DNA from 4 places in the Kitasatospora sp. NBC_01287 genome. Region 3 is predicted to be linked to each of the others. Evidence: riboswitches for the same ligand, from Rfam matches in the RefSeq annotation. Region 3 holds a riboswitch; each other region holds the start of a gene.
The links. A riboswitch is a leader RNA that binds a small molecule or an ion and turns the genes downstream of it on or off. The one in region 3 is predicted to bind cobalamin.

Region 1 (4,151 bases), 5.7 Mb from region 3:
GTTCATCTCCTGTGGAACAGCTGGATCAGTACGACTCGGATCGAGGGAGTCGGCGGCGTCAGCACGCTCGCCCGCTCGCTTCCGAGAGCAACTCTGGCGGCCGGCGAAGACGGTAGGCAGGCTCGATCTTGTCCTAGGTGTTTCACTCCCTGGCTGGTCCTTCCGGCCGTGGCGGGGCCTGGCGCGGCGGCCCGGGTACGGCCGAGGGCCGGACGGGAGTCCCGTCCGGCCCTCGGCCGTACCCGCGTGCGAGGCGGCGTCAGTCCTTCGGCCAGCGCTGCTCCACCTTCGCCAGCCGCCAGTACGCCAGCGCGGCCGCCCAGACCACCACGAACAGGCCCACGATGACGAAGCCCACGTTGTTGAGGTTGATGCCGGAGATCCAGCCGCTGACCGGGTCGGTCAGGTCGAGCTGCTCGTGCAGCACCCCGACCAGCTCGATGGTGCCGATCAGGAAGGCGACGGCGATGGACAGCCCGGTGATGGTGAGGTTGTAGTACACCTTGCGGACCGGGTTGGAGAACGCCCAGTGGTACGCGAAGTTCATGAAGGTGCCGTCGAGCGTGTCGAACAGGCTCATCCCGGCCGCGAAGAGCAGCGGCAGGCAGAGGATCGCGTACCAGGGCAGGCCGGAGGCGGCGCCGGAGCCGGCCATCACCATCAGCGAGACCTCGGTCGCGGTGTCGAAGCCGATCCCGAAGAGCAGCCCCACCGGGTACATCTGCCCCGGGCGGGTGATCGACTTGGTCAGCCTGCCCAGGACGCGGTTCATGAAGCCGCGGCTGTCCAGGTGCCGCTCCAGCTCGTGCTCGTCGAAGCTGCCCGCGCGCATCGCGCGGAAGACCCGCGCGATGCCGGCCATCGAGACCAGGTTGAGCGCGGCGATCAGGTAGAGGAAGCCGCCGGAGACGCTGGTGCTGACCACGCCGAGCAGCTTGTGCGCACCGGAGTTGTCGTTGGTCAGGGTGCCGACCACCTGGGCGCCGGCGGCGACCAGCCCGGCCAGCACCACCACGATGGTGGAGTGGCCGAGCGCGAACCAGAAGCCGACCGAGACCGGACGCTTGCCGTCGGCCATCAGCTTGCGGGTGGTGTTGTCGATGGCCGCGATGTGGTCGGCGTCGAAGGCGTGCCGCATGCCCAGGGTGTAGGCGGTGATGCCGAGGCCGAGCCCGAAGGCCTGGCTGCCGACGGTGTAGTGGTGCGGCGTCACCAGGGCGATCAGGATGCCGAAGGCCGCCACGTGCATGGCGATGATCACGGACATCAGGCCGCCGGTGCGCAGCCAGTCCCGGCGCTCCCAGCGCAGCGAGAGGACGGGCGCCGACGGGGACGGCGAGGAGGATGGCGACGGGGACGGGGACAGGGAAGACGCGGACGGGGCGCGGGCCGGTAGGGCCTCGGCGGTCGGCGTGGTTTCGGGCAGGGTCATCCGGGGGCAGCCTCTCCAGCACCTCGTGGACAGAGTTCGTCGTGCGGTGCCGTGGCCGGTCTCCTGGCTGACGGGTCCAACACCCCCGTACCCGGCCTTCCCGGACGCCTGACGGCATCCAGTGACCATCCGCCCTGGCGGGCGGGAGCGGTACGAGGATTCCCCGATCACAGTGGCGAGGGCCGCTCCGGACTCCTGTGGCAGGCACAGTGCACCGGTCTTCCCGAACACCACGGCGGGAACACCGTAGAGCCCGGGCGGTGATGTCCACAAGCCTGCGCAGATGCGCAGGTGTTCCGGCGTCCCGGTTTTGGACACCGCTGTCACCGGGGATGAAGATGGGTCCCATGCATCTGGTTCCCGAGGATCGGGCGCACCGGCGCGCCATCGACGAGCACACGGTCTGCGCGGCCATCGCCGGCATCGGCGAGCCCGCGGCCGTGCGCGGCTGGGCCGCGCGCTTCGCCCTGCTCGCCGAACCGGGCCGCCTGGCGCTGCTGCTGGCGATCCACCGGGCCGGGCCGATCGCGGTCTCCGACCTCGCGCTGGCCACCGGGATCAGCGAGACCGCCGTCTCCCAGACCCTGCGCCTGCTGCGGGCCTCGGGCACGGTGGCCGCCGACAAGGACGGCCGGATCGTCCGCTACCACCTGCTCGATCCCGACGTGGCGCCGCTGCTCGACCTGATCCCGCGGCTCCCGCACGACGAGCTTTCCCACGACGAGCTGTCCCACGACGAGCTTTCCCATGGCGGGCTTTCCCACGGCGAGCTGCCCCACAGTGGGCTTTCCCAAGGCGAGCTGCCCCACAAGGGCGCTCCGACCTCGCAGGGCTGACGGCCGCTCCCCCGCAGGTCCCGCTTTCCAAGGTCCTGGCCCTGGTGCTCCAAGTGCCGCTCGAAATTATCGTGGCCGATCGCCCCTGACCCACCGATCCGCACCCGGACTGTCTGACAGAACAGACCGGGGCACTCCCTCCTCGGTCGACCGTGCCCGGTCAGCCTTTCCCCTGCCAGCCCCTCCCCCGGTCAGCTCCTCCCGCCTGTCAGCCCCTCCCCTGTCAGCCCCTCCCCGGTCAGTCCCTCCCCGGTCAGCCTCGGCGCCGAGTGCCCGGGAGCAGCCGCAGGACCGGGCTCGCCAGCTGGTGGGCCAGGCCGCGGGCCACCAGCTTGCGCATGTCGGTCTTGCGCGGCTCGTTGTAGATGACGAAGTCGTCGAAGCGGTGCACCCCGGGCCGCCCGGCCACGGCCACGGTCGCGTCACGGACCGCCACCAGCTGCGCCACGGTCATTTCGGGCACCCGCTCGTCGGGCTGGTAGGTGGCACCGATCGGGTACTCGCCGCCGGGCCGGCGGCTCATCTCGACATGGCAGCCGAGCACATGGGTGACCGGGTGGGTGCCGGCGAACTCCACCATCCGCTCCACGGTCGCGCGGAAGGCGGCGTGGTCCTCCACGTAGAGGCGGCCCGGCAGCACCGTGTCACCGGTGAACAGGATCCCGCTCCAGGGGTCGTAGACGGTGATCGCCGCCCGATGGTGCCCCGGCGAGGGAAGGATCTCCAGCACCCGGCCGCCCAGGTCGAAGGTGACCGTGTCGAGCGGCCGGTCGGGCTCGAAACCGAAGAACGACCCGACGGCCTCGGCCTCGCGCGGCACCACCGTGGTCGCGGGGCGGTCGGCGAACTGGCCGTCGGCGGCCACGTGGTCGCCGTGCCCGTGGGTGTGCGCGACCACCAGCCCGTACGGCTCGCGCCGCCCACCGTGCTCGCCGTGCCCGCCGCGTTCGCCCTGCTCGCCCGGGTGGCGGTCGAGCCACTCGGCCACCAGCCGGTCGACCGTCGCGCGCAGCGGGAAGATGGTGGCGTCGGCCGTCGCGCCGGTGTCCAGCAGCAGGGCCCGGTCGTTGCCGAAGAGCAGGAAGATGAACGGGGCCTCGTAGTTGACCGCCATGCTCTGCCGCAGGATGACGGTGTGCTCATCGTACTGGTGGACCTGGAGCGGCGGGCCGCCACCGCGCCGGGACGCGGTGCCGTGGATCCAGTCGACCGCCAGGGAGCCGGCGCCGGGAGCCCCGGTCACGAAGTCGATCGGGCCGTCAGTCGTCGGTCGCATGCTCGTTCTCCCGCGCTTCGAGGTCGGGCAGCGGAGTCGCCGCCATGAAGTACCGCACGTGGTGCTGTCCGGGGCCCGGCCGCCCGGCCGCCGCGCCCGCCCTGGCGATGTAGGGCGCGAGCAGCGCCTGCCACTGGTCGGCGAGCTCGGCGGCCTCGGCGGCGGAGAGCACCGCCACGGCGGCCAGCAGGGCCGCCGCGGGCGGCCCGTCGGCGCCCGGGACGCCCGCAGCCCCACCGCCGCCGCTCCCCCCGCCATCGGGCGGGCCGGGGCGCCGCTCCTCGCGGGCCGCGTGGTCGAGGATCGCCTGCATCTCCCGCTCCACCACGAGCCGTTCGAGCTGCCGCTTGAGCACCCGGTCACCGCCCGCCCCGACCCGCACGGTCGGTGGCACCTCGGGCACCCGCCACTGGCGCTCACGCCGGTCGCGCCCTGGGCCGGCCTCCTCCACGAACCCGTACTTGGCGAGTTGGCGGAGGTGGAAGGAGCAGTTCGCCTGCGGGACCCCGAGGACCCGCCCGCAGCGCGCGGCCGTCGCGGGGCCGCCCGTGGCCAGCAGCTCCATCAGATCGAGGCGGAGCGGGTGGGCCAGGGCCCGGATCGCCTT
Region 2 (4,151 bases), 5.1 Mb from region 3:
CACCGGACGGCCGGTCAGCTCGTGCAGCATGTCCAGGCCGGGCTTCAGCAGCCGGGCGTCGCCGCGGAACTTGTTCACCAGCCAGCCCGCCACCAGCCGCTGGTCCTCGGGCGAGAGCAGCGCCAGGGTGCCGAACATCGCGGCGAAGACGCCACCGCGGTCGATGTCGCCGACCACCACCACCGGCAGCTCGGCGGCCCGGGCCAGTCCCATGTTGGCGATGTCGCGGTCGCGCAGGTTGATCTCGGCCGGCGAGCCGGCGCCCTCGCAGACCACCACGTCGAAGCGGCGCCGCAGGTCGGCCAGGCACTCCAGCGAGCGCTCCAGCAGGTACGGCTTGCGCTCGCGGTAGTCGAGCGCGCCGACCTCGGCGACCGGCCGGCCGAGCAGCACCACCTGGCTGCGCCCGTCCGCCCCGGGCTTGAGCAGCACCGGGTTCATCGCGGCCTCGGGCTCGACCCGGGCGGCCTGCGCCTGCATCACCTGGGCCCGGCCGATCTCGGCGCCGTCCAGCGTGACCATCGAGTTGAGTGACATGTTCTGGGCCTTGAACGGGGCCACCTTGACGCCCCGGCGGACCAGCCAGCGGCAGATCCCGGCGGTGACCACGCTCTTCCCGGCGTCCGAGGTGGTGCCCGCCACCAGCAGCGCGTTGCTCATCTCCGTCGTCCCCTCCGTACGGGCACGGCGAACCGCAGCGCCACCGTCGTCCCCAGCGCGAGCAGCCCGACCCGGCGCGACAGCCGGCAGGCCCGTTCGATGTCCGCCACCGCCACCGGGCGCTGCCCGCCGCCCAGCACCGGGCGGTGCTCCACGTGCTCCCCGTACCGCAGCGTCCCGCCCAGGCGCACGCCGAGCGCGCCGGCGAAGGCGGACTCGGCCTGCCCGGCGTTCGGGCTCGGGTGCGCGCCGCCGTCCCGGCGCCAGACGCGCCAGGCCCGGCCGCGGTCCTCGGCGGCCGCCACCGTGAGCAGCGCGGTCAGCCGGGCGCCCGGCCAGCCGGCCACGTCGTCCAGTCGGGCCGCGGCCCAGCCGAACCGGCGGTACCTCGCCGACTTGTGGCCGACCATCGCGTCCAGCGTGTTGACGGCGCGGAAGGCGAGCAGGCCGGGCGCGCCCGCGAGCGCGCCCCAGACCAGGGCGTTGACCACCGCGTCGGCGGTGTTCTCTGCCACCGACTCGACCACGGCGCGGGCGATCTGCTGCTCGTCCAGTTCGCTCGGGTCGCGCCCGCACAGGTGCGGCAGCCGCTGCCTGGCGGCCGCCAGGTCGCCGGCCGACAGCGCGTCGCCGATGGTGCGGGCCTCGCGGGCCAGCGAGCTGCCGCCGAGCACCGTCCAGGTGGCGGCGGCCGTCAGCGCGGCGCTCTCCCGTCCCAGCAGCCGTCCGATCCCGGCGGCACCGCCCGCCACCGCGCCCACGCAGAGTGCGGTGTGCAGCGCGCCGGCGCCGCGGTCATCGCGCCAGAGCGCGCGCTCCAGCCGGGCGGCCGCGCGCCCGAAGAAGGCCACCGGGTGGCCGCGCCGGGGATCGCCGAAGCGGGCGTCGGCGGCATAGCCGGCCAGGGCGCCCAGGGCGTACGGCAGCGCGCGGTGGGGAACCCCCGCCATGTGTCGCGTGTCCTCACTCAGGGTCCTCGCCCTGGATCGACGTACCGGCGGCGAGAGTCTCCTGGCTTCCCCGGGTGGTAGAACGCACACCCGGGCCTTCCAACGACCCTGTGGCGGGCCGCCGTGACCGTGCGTCGGGCGTGCTCCCCGGTGACAGTGGCGGGACCGCGCCGGATTCGCACCGGCTTCCTCTACTTGCCTCCGTTTGGCCAACGGATCCCATCACGCGTGCGAAGCGGGAGTCAACCAGGCCCCGGGACTGGTTGATCACACGACGGGCCGGAGCAGCGGAACCGTTGCTACCTCCGAGTAGCGGCGCGGCCGGGGCGCCGGGCGCTGGTGAATCGTCCAAGGGCGGCCCCGGGCCCGTCGCGCGGCTTCGTGTGTTCGGCGACTGGGGGCGGGTCGACCCCGGCCCTAGCGTCGGCCCATGCGAAGAAGCCGGCCGCCGGCCCCCACCCCGGTCCCGTTCTCCCCCCGGGCCGCCCGCGCTCATCGCGTCGGTCTCGGCCTGACCCCCGAGCAGGTCGCCCAGGGCCTGGCCGCGCACGGGGTGCGGCTGCTGCCCGGCCACGTGATCGGCTGGGAGAGCGGGGAGATCCGCCCGACCGAGGAGGAGTTCATCGCGCTGGCCCGCGCGCTGTGGTGCCCGGCGGCGCAGCTGATGGGCGTGGCCCCCGACTCGCTGCGCGACTTCCGGGTGGCCCGGGAGCTCAACCAGGAGCAGACCGCGACCCGGATCGGGATGGACCCGCGCGCCTACGCCGCCGTGGAGCGGACCGGCCGCTGGACCGGCAGCGAGGAGCAGGGCGCCGCGCTGGCCGAGGTGCTCGGCCTGACGCTGCGCGACCTGGTCCGGGTGCGGGGCGCCGAGCAGGAGCTGGTGGACCGGCTGCGCCAGTGCGTGGACGGCCGCTGGCAGGCGCAGCTGAAGGCGGTCGCCGAGCTGGTGCCGGTGCACCGCGACACCCTGGGCCGGGTACTGGCGGCGCTGCGGAGCGAGTACCAGGTGAGCGGTCACTGGGGCACGGGCAGCTGGGGCCCCGCCGCCCCGGCCGCGCCCCGGCCGGCGGAGCCGGAGCAGGAGCCGGTCGACCGCTTCTGGAGCCTGCTGACCCGCGAGGACACCGGCGGCCTGCGGGTCTGAGACACCCCGGGGCGGCACTCGGGCGGCACTCGGGCGGCATCTTGGACGGCGCCCGGACGGCGGCGTTGCGGTGGCCGGGTGGCATGGCGCGCGGTGGACTGGGCAGGTCGTCTCCGACCTGCCGTCACCACTCTGGGGAGAGCCATGCGCTGGGGAACCGCCGTCGTCGCAGCCACCGCCGTCGCCGCCGCGGCGGGCGCGGCCGCCCTGCTGATCGGGCGCCGGGTCTCGGATCTGAGCCTGCGCCCCGAGCGCTCCGCGAGCGGCGAGCCGGTGGGCGAGCCCGTGCTGCGGGTGCACGAGCTCGCCGCCGGGGAGGTCACGCTGACCCGCACCGTGGCCAGTGCCAGGCGCGGCCGCTACGCGCTGGACTGGCCCGGCGGCCACGCGGTGGTCGGCAAGGTGCTGCGCACCGGCCCGCAGAGCGTCACCCGCCGCCTGGAACTCACCGCCGGCAGCCCGCTGACGGCCGGCACCGAGGTCGAGCTGAGCCCCCGGGTGCTGCGCGGCGACCCGGGCTCGGCCTGCGGCCTGGACTACATGGACGTGCTGGTCGACGGCGAGCTCGGCGCGCTGCCCGCCTGGTACGTCCCGGCGGTGCGCGGCACCTGGGTGATCGCGGTGCACGGACGGCTGGCCGACCGCCGCCAGGCCCTGCCGGTGCTGCCACTGCTCAAGCGGCTCAACCTGCCCGCGCTGGTGGTCAGCTACCGGGGCGACCAGGGGGCGCCCGCCTCGCCGGACGGGATCGGGCACTTCGGCGAGACCGAGTGGCGCGACGTCGAGGCGGCGATCCACTTCGCCAAGGAGGCCGGCGCCGGACGGATCGTGCTCTACGGCTGGTCGGTCGGTGCCGCCACCGTGCTGCGCACCGCCGCCGAGTCCGGGTACCGCCACGAGCTGGCCGGGTTGATCCTCGACTCGCCGGTGCTGGACTGGTCGGCCTCGGTGCGCGGGGTCGCGGCCCGGGCCGGGGTGCCCGGCGCGGTCGCCGGGCAGCTGGGCGCCTGGGCGGCCGAGGGGCGCACCGGGGTCGACCCGGCAGGCTTCGCCCGGCTCGCCGACGGTGCCGAGCTGGCCGTCCCCACCCTGCTGCTGCACAGCCCGCAGGACGCCGTGGCGCCGTTCGCCGCCGCCCGCCGGCTGGCCGAACTGCGCCCGGATCTGGTCAGCCTGCGCAGCATCCCCGACGCCGGGCACGCGGCGCTCTGGAACGCCGACCCGCGCGGCTACGAGGAGGCGCTGCGCCGCTACCTCACCCCGCTGCTCTGAGGTCGCCCGGCTCCCACTCCCGCGCGCGCTCGGTCACCCCTTGACCACGGTGCGTGCCCCCGTCTACTGTCGTGCACAGGTCACCACGGCGCCGCCGGGCCCGGTTTGGCCGCTCTTGCCCC
Region 3 (4,151 bases):
ACCTCGGCCAGCAGCGCGTCCACGTCGTTCAGCGCGCGCTTCAAGGCCTGGATCTGCGGGCCCTGGGCGCCGGCCTGGCGGCGGGAGCGGGCCAGGTTCTGGTACTGCTCGACGGGCAGCAGGACCATGTCGACGCCGTCGACGGTCGCCCTGCGGGGTTCCGGGGTCCGGCTCGACTATCGACCTACTCTCGCTCTGACGAGGCGTCAGCCGCCGTCTGCTGGAGGGGAGTCAGCGCAGACCGGCACGGCCGGGCAGCGGGCGCGGGCGGCCGGTGAGCACGCAGTCCCCGCAGAGGGCGCCCGCGCGGTCCGGGGCGGCCCGGTAGATCAGGCAGCAACTGCGACGGCGGAATCCGCCGCCGTCGGCCGTCGGGCCGCCGGCGCCGCGCAGGGGCGGCCGGTCGAGCAGCTGGGTGGCCAGTTCGCCTGCCCGGCCCGCGAGTTCGGGTGCTGTGCGGGCGATCGCCGAGGCCGCGCCGTTGACCGCCGAGGCGACGTTGCCCCAGAGGATGTGCGGGGAGAGCGAGTACGCGCCGGCCGCCGCCACCAGCTCGCGGATCGGCCCGTCGAGCAGGTCCCGGGCCAGCCGGTCCGCGAGCCCGACCGGGTCCCAGGGCTCGCCCGTTTCCGGCTCCTGGTCCGCGCTCGCGCTCGCGCTCGCGCCCGGGTCCTCGCCCGGGTCCCCGCCCGCGCCCCGTCCGGTGGTCCGTCGCGGCAGTGAGAGCGGGAAGGGCCCGCCCGGTACCGGCTGCCACCACGCCCGGCGCGGGTCGAACGGGAGCGCCTCGCCGGTCAGCACACCGACGGCGAAGGCCGGGGAGAGCAGCCGGGAGGCCAGCCCCAGCTGGGTCACCGAGGCGGCCACCCGCTCCTCCACCGCCGTCACCGGCTGCCCGCCGGCCGCCGCGAGGTAGCCGCGCACGGCGGTCACCCGCGCGCGCAGCACCGAGGGGTCATCCAGCAGTTCACCCAGTGCTCGCCAGGGCGCCGGCGGCGGCCCAGGGATGCCGCTCTCCTGGCGGGTCTCGAAGGCGAAGAACGGCCCGAGGGCCGCGACCCGTGCGGGCGTCGCGGCCTTCGGGTCCGGTCGCGCCGGGGCGCACCGGTGGTCCGGCTCGGTCATACCGCCCCGACCGGCTTGGCCCGGACCGGCGTGGCCTGGGACGCCGTCCGCTCCTTCGGGGCGAGCAGGCGCTCGGCCAGCGGGCCGAAGACCAGGCCGAGGACGGCCCAGAGCAGCAGTTGCGCGATCACCGAGTAGAAGCGGAACTCGAACAGCGTGTCGGCCGGGAAGCCGGGGAAGACGATGGTGCCGCCCGGGTCGGTCAGCGGCTGCGGCGTCTCGGTCGCGTGGTGTCCGAACTCACGGACGTTGTCCGACAGTTCGCCGAGCGAGGGGAGCAGCGCCATGATCACGCCGAGCACCACCGCGTAGGCCGCGCCGGCCAGCAGGGTCGCGTTCCAGTTCCCGAACCTGGCCTGCAGTCGCTTGCCCAGCCAGACCGCCGCGATCAGGAAGACGACCGAGCAGAGCACCATGGCGAGGTAGAGGTTGCCCCGGTCGCGGATCGTGTCGGGGTGCCCGATCGACGGCGGGTTCGCCGGGTACTTCACGAACGGCACGAAGTAGATGCCGAGGAAGCCGCCCAGCGCCACCAGCATGGCCAGGGTGCGCGGCCGCAGCTTGCCGACCCGGCCCAGGCAGACGGTGTACGCCACGGCGAACAGCGCGCCCATCGCCATGCCGAAGAAGACCATGCCGACACCGATGCCGATGTTGGCCTGGATGGTGCGGCTGAAGATGTCGGGGCCGGAGTCGGCCATCGGCAGCCCGGCGGCCTTGTCCAGCGTGCTCTGCGCGGCGTCGCGCGCGCTCTCGTAGCTGATCGCGGCGTCGATCTGCGGCTCGGCGAAGATCCGCGCGAAGACGAATGCGAGCAGGCCTGCCACTGCGCCGGCGAGCACGCCGCGCAGGATGAGTCTCTTTTCCATGTCCAGTTGTCCGTACTTCAGTTCGTCGGGCGTCGAGTTCGTCGGGTCCGTCGGTTTCGTCGGGCTCGTCGGGCTCGTCAGTGGCAGGGGAAGCCGAGGAAGTGCCGGGAGTCGTGGACGAACTCGTGGATGTGCATGTCCTTGCCGAAGACGGAGTAGGCGCCCTGGTCGACACCGATGAAGTAGTAGACCGCGAGGGCGATCAGCGCGGTGCCGACCAGCCAGGTCACGGCCTTCGACACCGGCAGCACCACGGGAGTGGGCAGCGCGCTGGAACTGGGCAGACTGGTGCTCACAGGTGAGTCTCCTTCAGGGGATCGTGCGTCCCGCTAGCGTGTGGAGTGCGGTGATGGCGTCGTATCTGACTGGCGCACCGCCCGGGGGCGATCCGCTTCACAGTGGCGCGACCGTGCTGGATTCCCACCAGCTTCCTTACGCCATCACTACCTGAGGCAGGGTAGGGCGCGGCCGATGCGCCGTCAATCGCGCGTCACCGGGATCACCCCCGCCGAGGTCGGCCGGCCCTGGGCCGGCACCGTATCGCCCGCTCCGCTAAGGTTAGGCAAACCTAACTTGAGTGGAGGTGTGGCATGGCTGCCACGCACACCCGTACGACGGGCGCCGACGCGGCGGAGCGGGTCCGCACGGTGCTGGCCGCCGCCGACTCGCTGGCCCTCGCCACCGAGCGCCACAGCTACGACCTGATCGGGGTGCACGCGCTCGACCCGGACGGCGGCCTGACCATGCGGGTGCCGCGGGACACCCCGCTGGCCGCCGAGCACGCCCAGGCCCCCCGCGGCGCGCTGGCCTGCGTGGTCGAGATCACCGACGTCGCGCCGGCTGCCGTGCGTGACCGGGTCCGCGCCCGGGTGACCCTGGTCGGCCGACTGCTGGCGGACGAGCGCGCGTCCGACGCGGCGGACCTCACCCTGCGCCTGGACCTCGCACACGCCACCCTGCGCACGGTCGAGGGCGGCAGCACGGTGGCGCCCGAGGCGTTCACCGCCGCCCGGCCCGATCCGCTGGCCAGGTGCGAGGCGCACCTGCTCACTCATCTGACGGATGATCACCAGGACGTGCTGGCCCTGCTCGCCGGTCTGGTCGGGACTGGGGCCGGGATCGGGGCCGGGGCCCCGCCCGGCCCGGCCCGGGCATGGCCGCTGGCACTGGACCGCCACGGCCTGACGCTGCGGTTGGAGCACCCGCACACCCGGCGCGACGTCCGGCTGCTGTTCCCGACCCCGGCGCGGACCGCCGACCAGGCCGGCGACCGGGTCCGCGCGCTGCTCGACGCCGCTCACCCCTGCCGGCACCACCACCATCACCACGGCGACCAGAACGGACCGGATGCCTCAGCCGGCAGCGGCTCCAGCGGGCCCGCCGGACGGCCGTGACGGGGGCGCCGCGCGGGCCCGTCCTCGACGTGGCCACGATCCTCCGCGCCGCGCCGCTGGCCGCCGCCCTCGCCACACCCCCGGCGCGCCCGGCGGTGGCAGTCCCGGCGGCCTGCCCGAGCACGGCGGCCTGCCCGACTCCGGCGGCCTCAGTGGCGCAGCCGGGTGAGCAATCGGTCGGCCTCGCGGCCGAGTTGGCGCAGCCCGCCGAGGGTGAGCGCTGACCGCGCCGGGGCCAGTGCCCGCAGCGGGGTGTCGAGCAGGCGCGGATCGAGGTACGGCACCCAGCCGGTGGCGCGCGGGTGGTAGCGCGGCGGGCCCAGGCAGAGCCGCTTGGTGACCACCCAGCGGGTCTCCGGACCGGTGTTCGGGCGGGTGGCGTGAAGCTGGTCGCCGGCGAAGACCAGCAGGTCGCCGGCCTCCAGCTCGACCTCCACCGGCTCACCGATCGCCTGGCCGGCCAGCAGCCGTACCCCGTCGTGCCGCAGCGGACGCCGGTACGCCTGCGGCCAGAGTGTCAGGCCGTTGTCCCGCCGCACCCGGCTGACGGCCAGCCAGAGGTTCACCGAGTTGACCGCGGTGTTGAACCAGGAGTCGGTGTGCGCCAGCGTCGGCAGCAGGAAACCGGTGTAGTCGCCCAGTTCCGCCTCCCGGCCGCGCACGGTGGCCTGCGGCGACATGATCCGCACGCCCAGGTGCGAACTCACGTACAGCCGCCGGCGCTGCGGTGGCAGGGCGCCGGCGAAGCGGAGCAGCAGCTGCT
Region 4 (4,151 bases), 4.2 Mb from region 3:
GGCGGCTCTTCACGCCCGCCACCGGGCTGCTGGCGGGCCTGCTGCTGGCAGTCCTGCCCAGCACCACCCGGTACGGCCAGGAGGCCCGCCCGTACGCCTTCGCGGTCCTGGTCGCGATCGCCTCCACCCACCTGCTGGTCCGGGCCCTGGACCGTCCCTCGCTGAAGAGCTGGGTCGGGTACGCGGTGACCATCCCGCTGCTCGGCTGGACCCACCTGGTGACCCTCTCGGTGCTGGCCGGCCACCTGGCCGCGGTGCTGACCAGGACCCGCAGGGCCGACCTGGTCCCGCGCTGGGCCTTCACCGCCGCGGTGCTGGCCGGCGGCTCGCTCACCGTGCCGATGGTGCTGCAGGGCCGGTCGCAGAGCGCCCAGATCGCCTGGAACAAGACCGGGCCGGCCGATCTCAAGGCCTACCCGGACACGCTCTTCCTCTCCTGGCACGTCGGGCTCGCGGTGCTGGCCGTGGGCCTGCTGGGGCTGCTGGCGGCCCGCCGTCACGCCGCGCTGCTCGCGGCCTGGGCGCTGCTGCCGCCCCTGGTCACCTTCGCCACCGCGAGTTGGCTGCACCTCTTCCTCAACCGCTACCTGCTCTTCACCCTGCCCGCCTGGACCCTGCTGGCCGCCGCGGCGGTGTGCCGGGTCGGCGGACCGCTGACCAGCGGCGCCGCCCCCGCGCTGCCGCGCCGGCTGCTGAGCTGGGTGCTGGTCGCCGCCGCGGTGGCCGGACTGGGCTGGACGGCCTGGCCCGGGATCCGAGCGACCCACCAGGACCTGGCGGGCGAGCCGGACTACAACCGGCTCACCCGGATCATGCTGCACGACCAGCAGCCGGGCGACGGCATCGTCTACAGCGGGACGCTGCAGGAGCGGATGTCGATGGCCTACGAGCTGCGCGACGTCCGCACCGCGCCGAAGGATATCCTGCTGCAGAAGTCGGCCGCCGAGATCGGCCTCTACTCGGCCCAGGAGTGCGACGACCCGGACGCCTGCGCGGCGAACACCAACCGGATCTGGCTGGTGGCCACCGGCCCCGCCGCCGACCCGCTGGCGGCGCTCCCGCCGCAGACCGCGCAGGTGCTCCGCAGTCAGTTCCAGACCACCAGGACCGACAGCCTGCCCTGGGTCCGACTGGTCCTGCTGAGCCGGGTCCACCCCTCCCGCCGGGCCTCGGTGGCGGACGACCTGGGTGACCACAACGTCCAGATGGCACCCGGCAGCAGCTGACGCCGGGCACCATCGAGTGTTGGCTTCGCCACTCCGCACGACACTACATATGGTGCTGCTTGAAGCGGCCACCACTACATGTATGCTCACTCTCGCTGTCGACGCAGGGGAACCCGGTGCGAGTCCGGGACTGCCCCGCAGCGGTGAGCGCTTGCCCCCATGGGGTTTCCGCGAGTCCGAATACCTGCCGACGGTGTGCCGCCCGGCCTCCCCGCAGAGGCCTCTCACGCACAGCTGTACCGTCCGGCCTCGCGGGCAGGCCAGGGTGACGACGCGCGCGCCGGAGCAGACCGGCGTGCCCATCTCCCCTGCCCCGCGCGCGAGCCACGGACCTCCCCCAGTCCGCCGCCGCCCCAGGAGAGAGAGCGCCTTGACCGTCGCCGCCTCAGTTGCCCTGCCGTCACAGGGACACGCCGCCGATGCCACCCAGACCGATCCCGGTGCGGCACTGCTTCGGCTGCTCACCGACAAGAGCGCCGACCTCCCCCAGGTGGACCCCGGCCACGTCGCCGCCGCCGCGCTGCGCGGCCGCCACGCCGGCTCGGACTTCGCCGAGCTGCGCGGGCTGGCCGTGGACGCCGCCGCTTCGATGATCGCCGAGGACCCCCAGTACTCGAAGCTGGCCGCCCGGCTGCTGGCCCAGGAGATCGCCGACGAGGCGGTGGGCCAGGGCGCCACCTCGTTCACCGCCTCGATCGCCGTCGGCCACGCCGAGGGCCTGATCGGCGAGGTCACCGCCGCCTTCGTGGCCAAGCACGCCGCCGCGCTGGACGCGCTGATCGACGAGCGGGGCGACGACCGCTTCGAGTACTTCGGCCTGCGCACCGTGCAGTCCCGCTACCTGCTGCGCCACCCGATCACCCGCAAGGTGGTCGAGCGCCCGCAGCACTTCCTGCTCCGGGTCGCCTGCGGCCTGGCGGTGGGCGACAACGAGCAGTCGGTGGCCGAGGTCGCCGAGCTCTACCGCCTGATGAGCCGGCTGGAGTACCTGACCTCCTCGCCGACCCTCTTCAACTCCGGCACCCGGCACCCGCAGATGTCCAGCTGCTACCTGCTGGACTCGCCGCTGGACAACCTGGACTCGATCTACTCGCGCTACGCGCAGATCGCCCGGCTCTCCAAGCACGCCGGCGGCATCGGCCTGTCCTACTCCCGGATCCGCTCGCGCGGCAGCCTGATCCGCGGCACCAACGGCCAGTCCAACGGCATCGTGCCGTTCCTGCGCACCCTGGACTCCTCGGTCGCCGCCGTCAACCAGGGCGGCCGCCGCAAGGGCGCGGCCTGCGTCTACCTGGAGACCTGGCACGCGGACATCGAGGAGTTCCTCGAACTGCGCGACAGCACCGGCGAGGAGGCCCGCCGCACCCACAACCTCAACCTGGCGCACTGGATCCCGGACGAGTTCATGCGCCGGGTCAACGCCAACGCCGACTGGTCGCTCTTCTCCCCGGCCGACGTGCCCGAGCTGGTCGACCTGTGGGGCGAGGAGTTCGACGAGGCGTACCTCAAGGCCGAGCAGGCCGGCAAGGCCGTCCGCAGCATCCCCGCGCAGACCCTCTACGCCCGGATGATGCGCACCCTGGCGCAGACCGGCAACGGCTGGATGACCTTCAAGGACGCCGCCAACCGCGCCGCCAACCAGACCGCGCTGCCCGGCCGCACGGTGCACTCCTCCAACCTGTGCACCGAGATCCTGGAGGTCACCGACGACTCCGAGACCGCGGTCTGCAACCTGGGCTCGGTCAACCTCGGCGCCCACGTGGCCGCCGGCGCGACCGCCACCGACCTGCTCACCGCCATGGACTGGCAGCGGCTGGACGCCACCGTGCGCACCGCCGTCACCTTCCTGGACCGGGTGGTGGACATCAACTTCTACCCGACCGGCGAAGCCGCCACCTCCAACTCCCGCTGGCGCCCGGTGGGCCTGGGCGTGATGGGCCTGCAGGACGTCTTCTTCCAGCTGGGCCTGGACTTCGACTCCGCCGAGGCCAAGAAGCTGTCCACGCTGATCGCCGAGCGGATCATGCTGACCGCCTACGAGCGCTCCAGCGAGCTCGCCGAGCAGTTCGGGCAGCACCCGGCCTACGCCGAGACCCGCGCGGCCCGCGGCCAGCTGCACATCGACCACTTCGCCGACGCCACCCCGCAGTGGACCGAGCGCTGGGAGGCGCTGCGCGCCACCATCGCCCGCACCGGCCTGCGCAACTCGCTGCTGCTGGCGATCGCGCCGACCGCGACCATCGCCTCGATCGCCGGCGTCTACGAGTGCATCGAGCCGCAGGTCTCCAACCTCTTCAAGCGCGAGACCCTCTCCGGCGAGTTCCTCCAGGTCAACCCGTACCTGGTGCGCGAGCTGAAGGAGCTGGGCGTCTGGGACCAGCAGACCCGCGACGCGCTGCGCGAGGCCAACGGCTCGGTGCAGGAGCTCTCCTGGCTGCCGGCCGAGCTGCGCTCGCGCTACCGCACCGCCTGGGAGCTGCCGCAGCGCGCGCTGATCGACCTGGCCGCCGCCCGCCAGCCGTACCTGGACCAGAGCCAGTCGCTGAACCTCTTCATGGCCGCGCCGACCATCGGCAAGCTCAGCTCGATGTACGCCTACGCCTGGAAGGTCGGTCTCAAGACCACCTACTACCTGCGCTCGCGCCCGGCCACCCGGATCGCCCAGGCGGCCTCCGGCGCCGCCCGCCCCGCGGCCGTGCCGGTCAGCGGCCCCACCGCGGGCGTCCCCGCTCCCACGCTGAGCCAGGCCGAGCAGGACGCCATCGCCTGCTCCCTGGAGAACCCCGAGTCCTGCGAGGCCTGCCAGTGAGTTCCGCCCCCCTCGACCAGCCCGAGGGCCGCCAGAAGATGCTGCTCGACCCGGGCTTCGAACTGACCCTGCGTCCGATGCGCTACCCGTCCTTCTACGACCGGTACCGCGACGCG

Region 1: it holds a riboswitch for cobalamin, as region 3 does, so the genes downstream of both, OG455_RS09135 (HoxN/HupN/NixA family nickel/cobalt transporter) here and OG455_RS33510 (CbtB-domain containing protein) in region 3, are expected to answer to the same signal.
Region 2: it holds a riboswitch for cobalamin, as region 3 does, so the genes downstream of both, OG455_RS11445 (cobalamin biosynthesis protein) here and OG455_RS33510 (CbtB-domain containing protein) in region 3, are expected to answer to the same signal.
Region 4: it holds a riboswitch for cobalamin, as region 3 does, so the genes downstream of both, OG455_RS15125 (ribonucleoside-diphosphate reductase subunit alpha) here and OG455_RS33510 (CbtB-domain containing protein) in region 3, are expected to answer to the same signal.

Annotation. Positions count from the first base shown of each region.
Region 1 covers NZ_JAPEPB010000001.1:2,169,898-2,174,048, forward strand. Annotated here, with positions in the region: gene OG455_RS09135 (HoxN/HupN/NixA family nickel/cobalt transporter) at 260-1,432, opposite strand; cobalamin riboswitch at 1,468-1,682, opposite strand; gene OG455_RS09140 (metalloregulator ArsR/SmtB family transcription factor) at 1,780-2,268, shown strand; gene OG455_RS09145 (MBL fold metallo-hydrolase) at 2,522-3,544, opposite strand; gene OG455_RS09150 (helix-turn-helix domain-containing protein) at 3,528-4,151, opposite strand, start outside.
Region 2 covers NZ_JAPEPB010000001.1:2,748,116-2,752,266, reverse strand. Annotated here, with positions in the region: gene OG455_RS11450 (cobyric acid synthase) at 1-660, opposite strand, end outside; gene OG455_RS11445 (cobalamin biosynthesis protein) at 657-1,610, opposite strand; cobalamin riboswitch at 1,665-1,803, opposite strand; gene OG455_RS11440 (helix-turn-helix transcriptional regulator) at 2,041-2,757, shown strand; gene OG455_RS11435 (alpha/beta hydrolase) at 2,902-4,029, shown strand.
Region 3 covers NZ_JAPEPB010000001.1:7,823,599-7,827,749, forward strand. Annotated here, with positions in the region: gene OG455_RS33495 (hypothetical protein) at 1-128, opposite strand, end outside; gene OG455_RS33500 ((2Fe-2S)-binding protein) at 232-1,125, opposite strand; gene OG455_RS33505 (CbtA family protein) at 1,122-1,994, opposite strand; gene OG455_RS33510 (CbtB-domain containing protein) at 2,072-2,236, opposite strand; cobalamin riboswitch at 2,328-2,451, opposite strand; gene OG455_RS33515 (DUF2470 domain-containing protein) at 2,585-3,388, shown strand; gene OG455_RS33520 (phytanoyl-CoA dioxygenase family protein) at 3,538-4,151, opposite strand, start outside.
Region 4 covers NZ_JAPEPB010000001.1:3,614,958-3,619,108, forward strand. Annotated here, with positions in the region: gene OG455_RS15120 (glycosyltransferase family 39 protein) at 1-1,226, shown strand, start outside; cobalamin riboswitch at 1,303-1,433, shown strand; gene OG455_RS15125 (ribonucleoside-diphosphate reductase subunit alpha) at 1,621-4,035, shown strand; gene OG455_RS15130 (ribonucleotide-diphosphate reductase subunit beta) at 4,074-4,151, shown strand, end outside.